4 regions of the Streptomyces sp. CNH189 genome follow, and region 3 is predicted to be linked to each of the others. Evidence: riboswitches for the same ligand, from Rfam matches in the RefSeq annotation. Region 3 holds a riboswitch; each other region holds the start of a gene.
What was found. Region 3 has a riboswitch for cyclic di-AMP ahead of B100_RS0121725 (LysM peptidoglycan-binding domain-containing protein). Riboswitches for the same ligand answer to the same signal wherever they lie in the genome.
Positions count from the first base shown of each region.

Region 1: linked by a shared signal. The riboswitch ahead of B100_RS0104605 (C40 family peptidase) and the one ahead of B100_RS0121725 (LysM peptidoglycan-binding domain-containing protein) in region 3 are both predicted to bind cyclic di-AMP.
Region 2: linked by a shared signal. The riboswitch ahead of B100_RS0103660 (transglycosylase SLT domain-containing protein) and the one ahead of B100_RS0121725 (LysM peptidoglycan-binding domain-containing protein) in region 3 are both predicted to bind cyclic di-AMP.
Region 4: linked by a shared signal. The riboswitch ahead of B100_RS0107100 (LysM peptidoglycan-binding domain-containing M23 family metallopeptidase) and the one ahead of B100_RS0121725 (LysM peptidoglycan-binding domain-containing protein) in region 3 are both predicted to bind cyclic di-AMP.

Region 1 is NZ_AZUS01000002.1:363,477-366,793, forward strand. Features, by position in the region: gene B100_RS0104600 (hypothetical protein) at 1-42, shown strand, start outside; gene B100_RS0104605 (C40 family peptidase) at 192-1,376, opposite strand; cyclic di-AMP (ydaO/yuaA leader) riboswitch at 1,385-1,529, opposite strand; gene pcrA (DNA helicase PcrA) at 1,789-3,317, shown strand, end outside.
Region 2 is NZ_AZUS01000002.1:173,482-176,798, forward strand. Features, by position in the region: gene fahA (fumarylacetoacetase) at 1-274, opposite strand, end outside; gene B100_RS0103655 (Cof-type HAD-IIB family hydrolase) at 589-1,461, shown strand; gene B100_RS0103660 (transglycosylase SLT domain-containing protein) at 1,425-1,901, opposite strand; cyclic di-AMP (ydaO/yuaA leader) riboswitch at 1,905-2,076, opposite strand; gene B100_RS0103665 (polyprenyl synthetase family protein) at 2,602-3,317, shown strand, end outside.
Region 3 is NZ_AZUS01000016.1:89,450-92,766, forward strand. Features, by position in the region: gene eno (phosphopyruvate hydratase) at 1-779, opposite strand, end outside; gene B100_RS0121725 (LysM peptidoglycan-binding domain-containing protein) at 1,047-1,751, opposite strand; cyclic di-AMP (ydaO/yuaA leader) riboswitch at 1,756-1,923, opposite strand; gene B100_RS0121730 (transglycosylase family protein) at 2,137-3,096, opposite strand; gene B100_RS0121735 (cytochrome P450) at 3,291-3,317, opposite strand, start outside.
Region 4 is NZ_AZUS01000003.1:391,046-394,362, reverse strand. Features, by position in the region: gene B100_RS0107115 (helix-turn-helix domain-containing protein) at 1-64, shown strand, start outside; gene B100_RS33735 (DUF6126 family protein) at 61-189, shown strand; gene B100_RS0107105 (tyrosine-protein phosphatase) at 221-1,018, opposite strand; cyclic di-AMP (ydaO/yuaA leader) riboswitch at 1,569-1,727, shown strand; gene B100_RS0107100 (LysM peptidoglycan-binding domain-containing M23 family metallopeptidase) at 1,732-2,670, shown strand; gene B100_RS0107095 (SGNH/GDSL hydrolase family protein) at 2,876-3,317, shown strand, end outside.

The DNA.
Region 1 (3,317 bases), on a different contig from region 3:
CTGACCGTGGCGAACATCTTCATCGCGGTCCTCTGGACCTGAGCCCCGGGTCCCGGCAAGCCGGGCCCACCTCCCCCGCCGACCGCGCCCTCACCGGCCCGGTCGGCGGTTTCGTATCCACGCTTGTCAGCGCGCCCATGGGCAGCCGACGCGCGGCGAGCCCGGGATCACACGCTCCTGATTCCGGCCCCTCAGGCCGGGCGGACGATGCTGTGGATCGCGGAGTCGCCGTCGTAGTAGATGGACTCCTCGCGTACGTAGGCGCCGGGCTTCGGGGCGTGGATCATCATGCCGTTGCCGATGTAGATGCCCACGTGGGTGACGTCGTCGTAGAAGAAGACCAGGTCGCCGGGCTGGGCCTGGGACACCGGGACGGTGGTGCCGGCGTTCACCTGGTCGTAGGTGGTGCGCGGCAGGGAGACGCCGGCGGCCTTCCAGGCGGCCTGGGTGAGCCCGGAGCAGTCGTAGGAGCCCGGCCCGGTCGCGCCCCAGACGTACGGCTTGCCGATCTGCGCGCGGGCGAACGCGAGGGTCTTCTCGGCCTTGGTGCCGTACGAGGAGTCGGCCGGCGGGGTGTCGGTCGAGCCGGTGGACCCGGAGCCGGTGGACCCGGAGCCGTCCGAGGTGCCGCCGCCCTGCTGCGCGGCCTCCTCGCGGGCCTGCTCCTGCTCCGCCTGCTGCCGGGCCAGCTCCGCCGCCTTGCGGGCGGCCTCCTCCTGCTTCCGCTTCTCGATCGCGGCGAGCCGCGCCTTCTCCTCGGCGGTCAGCCGCGCCATCAGCTCACGCGCGTCGGCGAGCTTCTTCTGGACGGTGGCCTTGGCCGTCTTCAGGTCGCCCTGCGTCTCGGTGAGCGTCTGGAGGCTCTCGGTGGCCTCCATGCGCTTCTTCATCGTCTCGGACTGCTGGGTGACGTAGTCGTCGACCGCGTCCTTCTGCCGACCGGTCATCCGGTCCAGCACCCGCCGCTGGTCGAAGAGGTCCTGCGGGGTCCGTGCGAGCAGGAACGTCGCCGTGTCGGGGAGGCCGGCGCCGGTGCGGTACTGGGCGGCGGCGTAGGAGCCCAGCTCCTCGCGCGCCTCGTTCAGCGACTGGGTGCGCTTGGCCACGTCGTCGAGCAGGGTGTCGACGCGCTTGCGCTGCTTGGTGGTCTTCTCCTTGGCCGCGTTGTACTTCTCGGTCGCCGACTCGGCCTGGCGGTAGAGGTCGCCGACCTTCTTCTCGACCTCCTCCAGGCTCGGCCGGTCGTCGTCCGTGGGAGCGGCCTGGGCGGTCTGGGAGAGCAGGGCCACGGAGGTGAGCGCGGCCGTGGCCAGGGCCGGGGTGCGTATGCCTGCCACGCGCGTGCCCGGGGTGCGCGACTTGCGGTGCGACGCCAAGGGAGGCGACTCCTTCCGTGCTCCGCCTACCGGGTTAGCTGTCGGGTTCGGGCGGTGGAAGGGTTGCCCTACGGCCGCTCCCTGAGGGAGTGGTCCGATTCACCCCATGTCTCGGTGGGTCCCCGGCTCCGGCTGCCACGGCGGACAGTGACGGACTCGGCGGGGGCCGCGCGGCCCGGCGAGGTTCGCCGGCGGGGGACGAGCGGCCCGAACCGCACCGTAGCCAACTGGTGTGGCCCCTGTGAAGGTTGATGGGTGATATGCCCGATACATTTTCGTGACCTTGTTCGTGGTGTCACTCTCGGTGAGACGGCGGGCGTGGAGGGTGCCCGCCGCAGGACCGCGAGGGAAGCGTGTGATGTTTCCGGGGCGGCCCCGGGTTGTCGGTGCGGCGCCCTAGACTCGGAGAGCGATGAGCAGCCTCTTTGACGACAGCTTCCTGGCGGACCTCCAGGCCCAGCGGGGCCCCGCGGACGAGCCCCCGCCGCCACCCGAGGACGAGCACGCCCCGGAGCCCCTTCCGGACGACCTGTTCGGCGGGAAGTTCGACGCGCCCCCGGAGCGGGACTCGTACTACCGCGACGGCGCCCCCCGCCCGGTGATCGACGCCGCCGCGCTGCTGGAAGGGCTGAACGACAACCAGCGCGCCGCCGTCGTGCACTCCGGCTCCCCCCTGCTCATCGTGGCCGGAGCCGGGTCCGGCAAGACCCGTGTGCTCACCCACCGCATCGCGCACCTGCTCGCCGAGCGGGGCGTCCACCCGGGCCAGATCCTCGCGATCACCTTCACCAACAAGGCCGCGGGCGAGATGAAGGAGCGCGTCGAGCAGCTCGTCGGCCCGCGGGCCAACGCCATGTGGGTCATGACCTTCCACAGCGCGTGCGTGCGCATCCTGCGCCGGGAGTCCAAGAAGCTCGGCTTCACGTCGTCCTTCTCGATCTACGACGCCGCCGACTCCAAGCGTCTGATGGCCCTGGTCTGCCGCGACCTGGACCTCGACCCCAAGCGCTTCCCGCCGAAGTCCTTCAGCGCCAAGATCAGCAACCTGAAGAACGAGCTGATCGACGAGGAGGACTTCGCCGCCCAGGCGACCGACGGCTTCGAAAAGACCCTCGCCCAGGCCTACGCGCTCTACCAGTCCCGGCTGCGCGAGGCGAACGCGCTGGACTTCGACGACCTGATCATGACGACGGTCAACCTGCTCCGCGCCTTCCCCGACGTCGCCGAGCACTACCGCCGCCGCTTCCGGCATGTCATGGTCGACGAGTACCAGGACACCAACCACGCCCAGTACGCCCTGGTGCGCGAACTCGTCGGAGGCTCCTTCGAGCACCCCGTCGACGTGCCGCCGGAGGCCGAGGTGCCGCCCGCCGAACTGTGCGTCGTGGGCGACGCCGACCAGTCGATCTACGCCTTCCGCGGCGCGACGATCCGCAACATCCTCCAGTTCGAGGAGGACTACCCGGACGCGACGACGATCCTGCTGGAGCAGAACTACCGCTCCACGCAGACCATCCTCTCCGCCGCCAACGCGGTCATCGAGCGCAACGAGTCCCGCCGTCCGAAGAACCTGTGGACCAACGCCGGCTCGGGCGCGCTCATCGCCGGGTACGTCGCCGACACCGAGCACGACGAGGCCCAGTTCGTCGCCGACGAGATAGACCGCCTCACGGACGCGGGCGAGGCCAAGGCCGGCGACGTCGCCGTCTTCTACCGCACCAACGCCCAGTCCCGTGTGTTCGAAGAAATCTTCATCCGCGTCGGCCTGCCCTACAAGGTCGTCGGCGGCGTGCGCTTCTACGAGCGCAAGGAGGTCCGGGACGTCCTGGCCTACCTGCGGGTGCTCGCCAACCCCGAGGACTCGGTGCCGTTGCGCCGCATCCTCAACGTCCCCAAGCGGGGCATCGGCGACCGCGCCGAGGCCATGATCGACGCCCTCTC
Region 2 (3,317 bases), on a different contig from region 3:
CCCGGTGCGCCGGGACCGTCACCCACGCGGTAAGCGCGCGACGCACGTCCGACCAGGCCGTACGGCCCGCCGCCAGCAGCGGGTTGAGGGTGGGGCGGGCGAGCAGGGAGGCGTAGGGGGAGCCCAGGGCGTGTGCCGCCGCGCCGGCGTCGAGGACGTGGTCGCCCAGCCGGACGCCCACGGTGCGCTCCGCCGAACCGGGGGGCGAGAACACGCCGTACGGCAGGTTGTGCGGGCCGAAGGGATCGCCCTCGGGGACATCGAAGGGGGGCATCGGGTGCTGCCTCGCTTTCGTGTGCGCGGGTGGGCCACGTGTCCGTGGCCGTGCCACACGTTACGGGGTCGCGTCCGGGTGAGCCCCTGTTAATTCGGCGACGTCCGGGGCCTGCCGGGCGGCCGTCCCGGATCCGCCGGTCCGCACCGGCGCGAGGGACACCGGAACGTCAGGCTGCGCACCGTGTTCCGACCCATCGGGGAAACGGTTCTCAACCGGTCCGGACCGAACGCCGAAAGAAGGGAAACAGCACCCGAAGCGAGGGCATACGGGCGCGGTGAATCGGACGGTCCTCTTGTCCGTATTCTCTGATCATGGCCGCACCCACCGATTGTTCTCTCATCGCCACCGACCTGGACGGGACGCTGCTGCGCGGTGACGACACCCTGTCCGACCGCTCCCTCGCCGCCCTCGCGCGGGCGGAGCGCGCCGGTGTCCGGCACCTCGTGGTGACGGGCCGCCCGGCCCCCAGAGTGCGGTCACTGCTCGGCGACCTCGGCTGCACGGGACTCGCGGTGTGCGGACAGGGGGCGCAGGTCTACGACGCCGGGACGGACCGGATGCTGTGGTCGGTCCGGCTGGACCGGGAACTGGCGGAGACCGCGCTCGGCAAGATCGAGGCCGAGGTGGGTGAGGTGTACGCCGCGGCCGACCAGGACGGGGTCGACGGGCTGACGCTGATCGAGCCGGGCTACCGGATGCCGCACCCGACGCTTCCGTCGGTGCCGGTGGAGCGGCGCGACGACCTGTGGGCGCGGCCGATCAGCAAGGTCCTGCTGCGCCACCCGCGGCTCTCGGACGACGCGTTGGCGGCGGCGGCCCGGTCCGTGGTCGGCTCGCTGGCCACGGTGACCATGTCGGGGCCGGGGACGGTGGAGCTCCAGCCGTGCGGGGTCACCAAGGCGACCGGTCTGGCGCTGGCCGCCGAGCACCTGGGGCTGCGTTCCGAGGACACGATCGCCTTCGGCGACATGCCGAACGACGTCCCCATGTTCCGGTGGGCGGGCCACGGCGTCGCCATGGCCAACGCGCACCCCGAGCTCAAGGCGGTGGCCGACGAGGTCACCCTGTCGAACGAGGACGACGGCGTGGCCGTCGTCCTCGAGCGACTGTTCGGGCGGACGGCCGGGGTCGGCCGTCAGCGGTCGGCTCAGTACGCGCCGAAGACGTTGTCGATCGAGCCGTAGCGGTCGGCGGCGTAGTTGCAGGCCGCGGCGATGTTGGCGACCGGGTCGAACGGGTCGAAGGCCGTGCCGGGCACGTGGTACGCCTGGAAGGTCGGGTCGATGACCTGCAGCAGGCCCTTCGACGGGGTGCCCATGGCGGCGTTGGAGTCCCACAGGTTGATGGCGGCCGGGTTGCCGGACGACTCCCGCATGATGTTGCGGTGGATGGAGTCGTAGGAGCCCGGGATGCCGTTCTGCGCCATGACGTCCATCGCCTCGCGGATCCAGCCGTCGAGGTTCTCCGGGTACGCGGTCGTGGAGGCGGCGGTCGTGGCCTGGGTCGTGGTCGCGGCGGAGGCGCCGGTGGCGCCGAACAGCGGCAGCGCGACCACGGCGACGCCGGTGCCGGCGACGGCGAGGGAGCGGACGAGGCGGCGGCGGGACGAAGCGATGACGGGCATGTCTGGGTTCCTCTCCTACGCCTGCGAGGTGAGCTGTCGGGTTCGGGCGAGGAGAGTGCCCGGCCGTGCCCCTGCGGGCATGGCTTCACCCCGAGCCGTCCCGGCGCGATGTCCGGTACGGCGGCTTACCTGGGTCCCCCGCTCCTGCCGTGCGTGAGTTCGTCGTCGGATGTGATGCGGGTGGCGGCAGGACTAGGCGTCCACCCGGCAGGCCCGGAACGTATGCGAGAGCACATGTCGGGAACAAGTACGACGATCACGCAAGACGCCGTTTGATCTTGGGATGGGTGGTTTTGCGTGCTTGATCCTTTGCGATCGTCAAGAGTCAACTCCGTTGTGTGGAGCGGGATGACGGCGTCGCGGACAGGTGGTCGGCCGACGCGCTCACGCGTGACTCACCTCACGGGACGCGGGGCGGGAGCGCATTTGCGGCGTACAGGAATTCGCATAGCAATGACGGCAAATCGGACGGCAGGGCGGGCAGGATGGTTCACCGGTCGCTGTGTCCGGGAAGCAGAGGAATGTCCGTTGTTATCAACCGATCAAAAACACTCCGCTTCTGATCCCCTATCGCCCTGCTTGTGACCCCGGGCCCTGGCGGTGATCGAAAGGTGACCGGATACGCTGACTCGAGTGGTGGCAGCGACCTATCGACACACCGTGTAACCGCCAGCAGACACCAGCAGACAGGAGACCCCTCGTGACCGTCGTCGGGCCGTTCGGGCTGAGCGTGCGGGACCAGGCTCTGGAAGCCGATGTCCAGGCCGGATTGACGGCTGTCGAGGAAGGGCTGCTCGAGGCCACCAAGAGCGAGGTGCCGTTCATCACGGAGGCCGCCCAGCACCTGGTGCGGGCCGGCGGCAAGCGGTTCCGTCCGCTGCTCGTGATGCTCGCCGCCCGCTTCGGCGACCCCTACGCGCCCGGTGTGGTGCCGTCGGCCGTGGTGGTGGAGCTGACCCACCTGGCCACGCTGTACCACGACGACGTGATGGACGAGGCCGAGGTGCGGCGCGGGGTCGCGAGCGCGAACGCCCGGTGGGGCAACTCGGTCGCCGTGCTCACCGGCGACTTCCTTTTCGCCCGCGCCTCGCACATCCTGGCCGACCTCGGCCCGGAGGCCGTGCGGGTGCAGGCCGAGGCGTTCGAGCGGCTGGTCACCGGACAGATCCTGGAGACCGCGGGTCCTCAGGACGGGCGCGACCCGGTCGACCACTACCTGGACGTGCTCGGCGGCAAGACCGGCTCCCTGGTCGCCGTCTCCTGCCGGTTCGGCGCGATGATGTCCGGCGCCGAGGAGACGGTGGTGGACGTCCTCACCCAGTACGGCGAGCGGCTCGGAGTGGCCTTCCAGCTCGCCGACGACGTCCTGGACATCGCCTCGGACTCCCACGAGTCGGGCAAGACCCCCGGCACGGA
Region 3 (3,317 bases):
TCCTTGCCCTCGAAGGTGTAGACGCCGTCCTTGTAGAACTCGGAGGCGGCCACGTCGAGGGCCAGGGCGATCTGCTCGCCGGGGGTGTAGCCCGCTTCCTTGATCGCCTCGAGGATGAGGTCGAGGGCCTCGCGGTTGGAGCCGAGGTTCGGGGCGAAGCCGCCCTCGTCGCCGAGGCCGGTGGCCAGGCCCTTGCCCTTCAGGACCTTCTTCAGGGTGTGGTAGACCTCGGCGCCCCAGCGCAGCGCCTCGGAGAAGGACTCCGCGCCGATCGGCGCGATCATGAACTCCTGGATGTCCACGTTGGAGTCGGCGTGCGAGCCGCCGTTCAGGATGTTCATCATCGGCACCGGCAGCAGGTGCGCGTTCGGGCCGCCCAGGTAGCGGAACAGCGGCAGGTCGCTGGCCTCGGAGGCGGCGTGGGCGACGGCGAGCGAGACGCCGAGGATGGCGTTGGCGCCGAGCGAGCCCTTGTTGTCGGTGGCGTCCAGGTCGAACATCGCCTGGTCGATCAGACGCTGCTCGGTGGCGTCGTAGCCGACGAGCTCCGGGCCGATCTGCTCGATGACGGCCAGTACGGCCTTCTCGACGCCCTTGCCCAGGTAACGGCCGGCATCGCCGTCACGGAGTTCGATGGCCTCGAAGGCGCCGGTGGAAGCGCCGGACGGAACGGCGGCACGACCCGTGCTGCCGTCGTCGAGGCCGACCTCGACCTCGACCGTGGGGTTGCCTCGGGAGTCCAGGATTTCCCGGGCTACGACGACGTCGATGGACGGCACGAGCATCTCCTTCTTGGGATGTGACGCGGGTGAGCAGGGCCACGGGGGCCTTGCGAGTCCGAGCCTAACCGGCTCCGGGCGATCGGCCATCTCGCCGCCCGCCTCATGGACAGAACCGAGAGTAAATTGTTTCCGAACGGAACAAAGCCGGTTCGGGAAACCGTGACCGTAATGCGTCCGGACATGACCCCGCCCCGGTGCGTACGGGGGAAGAAACGCACCGGGGCGGGGAGCCCGTGGGGACGGGGAGGGACCTGCCGCTACGCCTTACTTCAGGTGCAGCTGCTGGCCCGGGTAGATGAGGTCGGCGTCGTCGACGATGTCGGCGTTCAGCTTGAACAGCTTCGCCCAGCCGCCCTTGACGTCGTGCTCCGCGGCGATGGAGCTGAGGGTGTCACCCTTGACGACCTTGTACTCGCCGTCACCCTTCTCGACCTTCTTGCCGGTCGGGGTGGTGACGGTCTTCTTCTCGGCCTTCTTCTCCGCCTGCTTCGGCGCGGCGGGGCGCTCGGCGGAGCGGGAGGCCTTCTGCTCGCCCTCACGGGACTCGGTGGAGCCCGAGTCCTGCGAGGAGCCCTCGGCGGAGGAGCCGTTGTAGGAGGCGTTGGACAGGCCGGTGCCGCAGACCGGCCAGGCACCCTTGCCCTGACCCGCGAGGACCTTCTCGGCGATCTCGATCTGCTGGGCCTTGCTGGCCTGGTCGGCGCTGCCGGCGTACTGCGTGCCGCCGTACGCGGCCCAGGTGGAGGCGGAGAACTGCAGACCGCCGTAGTAACCGTTGCCGGTGTTGATGGACCAGTTGCCCCCGGACTCGCACTGGGCGACGGCGTCCCACTCGGACGCGGTGGCGGCGGAGGCGTTGCCGGCCGCCATCAGCGGGGCGGCGACGGCGGCACCGGTCACGCCGGCTATGGCGATGGCACGGGTGGCCTTGGACGGACGACGGTGCTTGCCCTTGCTGGAGAACAGCATGGATGGATCCCCTCACCGACGCCTGCGAGGTGAGCTGTCGGGTTCGGGCCGGTTGAGTTGCCCGGCCGCGTTCCTCACGGAACGCGGCTTCACCCCAAGCCGTCTCCGGCATCACTGCCCGGACACGGCACTTACCTGGGTCCCCCGCTCCTGCCTACGGCGCATGACGCGACGACTGTTCCCGTGCTGCCACTGACAGGATTCGGCGTGGCGGCAGCCGGGGCCCGCGGTGGCGAGCGGTCACGACCGTAGGCACGCGCTTCGCGGAATTTCAAAGACGATCAGGGCTTCTGAGACCTATCTCTCACAGTCTTTATTACGGACATTCAGCCCGAATCATGACGTCAACTGGCGCTCTGCCGAGGGCTTTTCAGATGTCCGCTTTCTAGCGGTTCGCGTCCGTCCCGTCGCTCACCAGAAGCCGCTGACCGGGCAGGATGAGGTTCGGGTCCTCCCCGATCACCTGCTGGTTCTCGGCGTAGAGGGCGGTCCATCCACCGGTGAGCGCAAGGGAGTCGGCGATGGACGTCAGGCTGTCCCCGTTCTCGACGGTGTAGCGGTCGCCGCCCGCGTCGGGAGTGGCCTCGACGGAGGGCGCGGCATGCCGGCCGGTGGACGCGGTCGCACCGTCCGTGCGCTCGCCCTCCTCGGCGGTGGAGCCGCGGTGACGGCCCGAACCGTCACTCTCGGCGTCCGTGACGGCCGAAGAACCGCTGGTCTGCCCCGACTTGTCCGACTCGTCAGCGCCGGGGTTGGTGGACACGGGCGGAGTCGTCCTGCCGTCCGCGTCGTCCCGCTCCTCGGCCGAGGCACCGGACGTGGCCGACGGAGAGGGAGAAGCGGACGAATCGCGGGTTTCCGGCGAACCAGACCTGTCGGTGGAACCGGACGTGTCGGTGGATCCGGTGTCGCGGGAGGTGTCCGAGGTCGCGTCGCCCGCCACGCCCGTGTCGACGTTCGGGGACGTCGTGTCCTGGTTCAGACCCGTGAGCAGGCCGCAGGCACGCCACTTGCCGACCCCCTGCTCGGTGAGGATTCTCTCCGCCACGGCTATCTGCTGGCCGCGGCTGGCCTGGTCGGCGCTGGGCGCGTACTCCAGTCCGCCGTGGTTCTCCCAGTCGTCCTGGGTCAACTGCAGGCCGCCGTAGTACCCGTTGCCGGTGTTCTGGCTCCAGGAGCCGCCGCTCTCGCACTCGGCCACCCGGTCCCAGGTGTCACCGTCGGCCGCGCCGGCGGCCCCTGCCCCGAGGAGCGGGATCGCGATGGCGGAGCCGGTCACTCCGGCCGCGACGAGCAGAGCCGGAGCCTGGCGAGGGCGACGGTGTCGGCCGTTCCCGGAGAGCATGCGGAGACCTTTCACTCGGCAACAAGAACCGGCGCGCGGTGAGTCGAATCCGTACGGCGCGCCGTACTTGATGGGTGAACGTATAGGCAGACGATCACTTGTCACAAGTTCATGCCGTGCAGATCACATGAAGATCACAGAGTTGAGGGTGTGTCATGTTTCCGCGCCTCGGCCTCCGGGCACGGGCAGGGAGGTCATCCCTGTCCCGTGGGCGGAGGGGA
Region 4 (3,317 bases), on a different contig from region 3:
CACCCTGCTGCAGAGTCCCACGGCCACCCTGTGCCTGGGCCCGACCCATGGAGAGACACCGTGACCGGCAAAGACATGGAAGAGAAGTTCCCGAGGGCCCTGTGGGTGAGGCTGTTCGTCTACGTCGTGGTCGGGCACCTCTTCGCGGCCTTCATCTACTTCCTCTTCGAGATGGCCCCGAAGAAGTAAGTGAGCGTGCCGCGGCAGAGGCACACGGACGTCAGTCGAGCAGGCGCTCGCGCAGCCGCTCCCTGTGGGCCGGCGTGAGGCCGAGCCCCTGCTCCAGGTACGGATCCACCCCTCCCCAGGTCTCCTCGATCGTCTCCAAGGCCGCCGCCAGATACTCCTCGCGCGCGTCGAAGAGCGGGCTGAGCAGCTCCATCACCTCGGGGGAGTAGGTGTCGGGGGAGCTGCCGCTGCGGCGCACCTTGTACCGGCGGTGCTTGGCGTTGGACTTCAGGTAGTCCTCGACGATCGCGTCCCGCTCCACGCCCACGGCGAGGAGTGTCACCGCGATCGAGAGTCCCGCGCGGTCCTTGCCGGCCGCGCAGTGCATCAGCGCGGGCACGCTGTCCTCGGCGAGCGCGCTCAGCACCTGGGAGTGCTCGCCGGTACGCGCCTTGATGGTGGTGCGGTAGGAGTTGATCATCCGGTCGGCGGCCTGGCCGCCGGAGAGAATCGCGCGCAGTTGGTCGATGTCGCCGTCGCGCACCATCTTCCAGAACTCCGCGCCGTCGGCCGGGTCGCTGAGCGGCAGGTTCACGTTGCGTACGCCCGGGAGCTCGACGTCCGGCCCTTCCAGCTTCTGGTCGGCCGCGTTGCGGAAGTCGAACACCGTGTGCAGGCCGAGCGAGGCGAGGAAGGCGGCGTCCTCCGTGGTGGCGTGGGCGAGGTGGCCGCTGCGGAACAGCACACCGTGCCGCACCCGCCGGCCGTCCACGGTCGGCAGTCCTCCGACGTCGCGGAAGTTGCGCACCCCGGTCAGCTGGGGCTCGGTCGACGGGATCTCCTGCGTCACGGACGGCTCCTCCCACTCGGCGCCGTCGCCGCGGCTCGTCGACGGGCACCACTCGACGATACGACATGCCTGCCAGGGGCAATGAGTTGTCCACAGGGCAGATGCGGGGCGAGCGGGGTGTGTGCGCGCTGTCTGGCTGTGAGTGATTCTGTTGGATTGTGTGCATCCGTCGAGGGGCTGCCGACAGGAAGATCCAGATGTCGCGAATGCTCCGCGTGTGCCGTCGTGCTTGCGGCGATTCATGCGTTCTGTCCGTTTGGGTCACTTAGTCATAAAGTGCCCCGATAGAAGAGGAGTTGAGGATGGGGTGCGTGAGCATCGTCATACCGGTGACCGTGTGCTGTCGCCATGCTCACGTAATCCCCCTTCATGGCAAGGGAATTCACTCTCGGGCTGCTTGTGCGGTCCACGCAGGGTGACGTCATTTTCCCCTTTCGATCACGGAAAAAGCCGGTTCGCGGGAACACGCGCTTGTTTCGCCGCGTCGCGGTCGCTTACGTTCCCAACCGATCCGGACGGACGCCTAATCCTGCCGCCGCCCGGAGCCCGCACACACTGACCCGACGCACGGCAGGAGCGGGGGACCCACAGGTACAACCGCCTGTTCCGGACCCCGGAGAACAGGCTTGGGGTACAGCCGCGCAGCGACGCGGCCGGACATCTCCAGTCCGCACCCGACAGCTCACCTCGTAGGCGCCGGAGAGGAATTCGACATGCCCGCGAAGGGTAAGCACCGCAGCACCAAGGCTCAGCGTTTCACCCGCTCCATCGCCGTCGCCGGAACCGGTGGCGCCGCACTCGCCCTGCCGCTGCTCGGCGCGACCGGCGCGCACGCGGCGACCCCGCAGTCGGCCCCCCAGAAGGCCGTTCAGTCCCTTTCCGTCTCCAGCCACCAGGCCACGGGCGACAAGGGCGACGAGGCCCGCACGTACACCGTGAAGGCCGGCGACTACCTCGCCAGGATCGCCGAGGCGGAGCACGTCGACGGCGGCTGGAAGAAGCTCTACGCGGACAACCGCGAGGCCGTGGGCGAGGACCCGTCGCTCATCCACCCGGGTCTGAAGCTCTCCCTCCAGGGTGAGGCCGCCAAGAGCGCCCCCCAGCAGTCGACTTCGCCGCAGGAGTCGAAGCCGGCCGCGCCCAAGGCCGCGAAGCCCGCCGCGCCCAAGGCGGAGAAGCCCGCCGAGAAGCCGGCGCAGAAGTCGTCCGAGGAGTCCTCCTCCGGGGCCTCCACCCAGACCACCTCCGGCTTCACCTCCCCGGTGTCCGGCGGCGGCATCGGCACCGCCTACAAGGTGGCCGGCGGCATGTGGTCCAGCGGTTACCACACCGGTGTGGACTTCAGCGTGCCGACCGGCACCTCCCTGAAGGCCGTCGGCGCCGGGACCGTCGTCTCCGCCGGCTGGGGCGGCGCGTACGGCAACCAGGTCGTCATCCAGCTGAACGACGGCCACTACGCCCAGTACGCCCACCTGTCCTCGCTGTCCGTCTCGGCGGGCCAGACGGTGAGCGCCGGCCAGCAGGTCGGTCTCTCCGGTGCGACCGGCAACGTGACCGGCCCGCACCTGCACTTCGAGATCCGCACCAGCCCGAACTACGGCTCGGACGTGGACCCGCTCTCCTACCTCCGCTCCAAGGGCGTCGCTCTCTGACCCCTCGCGGCACCCTTCCTGACACGCACGCCGAAGGCCGACCCCGATCCACGGGGCCGGTCTTCGGCGTATTCCGGGCTTGGTCAACATTTGGGGAGTGGCTTATCTCACCGCACGTCAACCCTCCCCTACGGTCGCGTAGGTCACATCGGAAGGTGAATCATGTCCGGCTGTGGCAGACGATTCGAAGAGTGACAAGGCAAGAGTGATCGGGTCGTACGTGGCGGTGGGGGACAGCTTCACCGAGGGCGTCGGCGACCCCGGCCCCGACGGGTCGTTCGTCGGCTGGGCCGACCGGCTGGCCGTCCTGCTCGCCGACCGCAGGCCCGAGGGCGACTTCCGGTACGCCAACCTCGCCGTGCGCGGCAAGCTGCTGGACCAGATCGTGGCCGACCAGCTTCCCAGGGCGGTCGAACTCGCCCCCGACCTGGTCTCGTTCTGTGCGGGCGGCAACGACATCCTGCGCCCGGGGACCGACCCGGACGAGGTGGCCGAGCGCTTCGAGCGGGCCGTCGCCCGGCTCGCCGCGACGGCCGGCACGGTGCTGGTGACCACCGGGTTCGACACCCGTGGCGTCCCCCTGCTCAAGCATCTGCGCGGCAAGATCGCCACGTACAACGGGCACGTGCGGGCCGTCGCCGACCGCT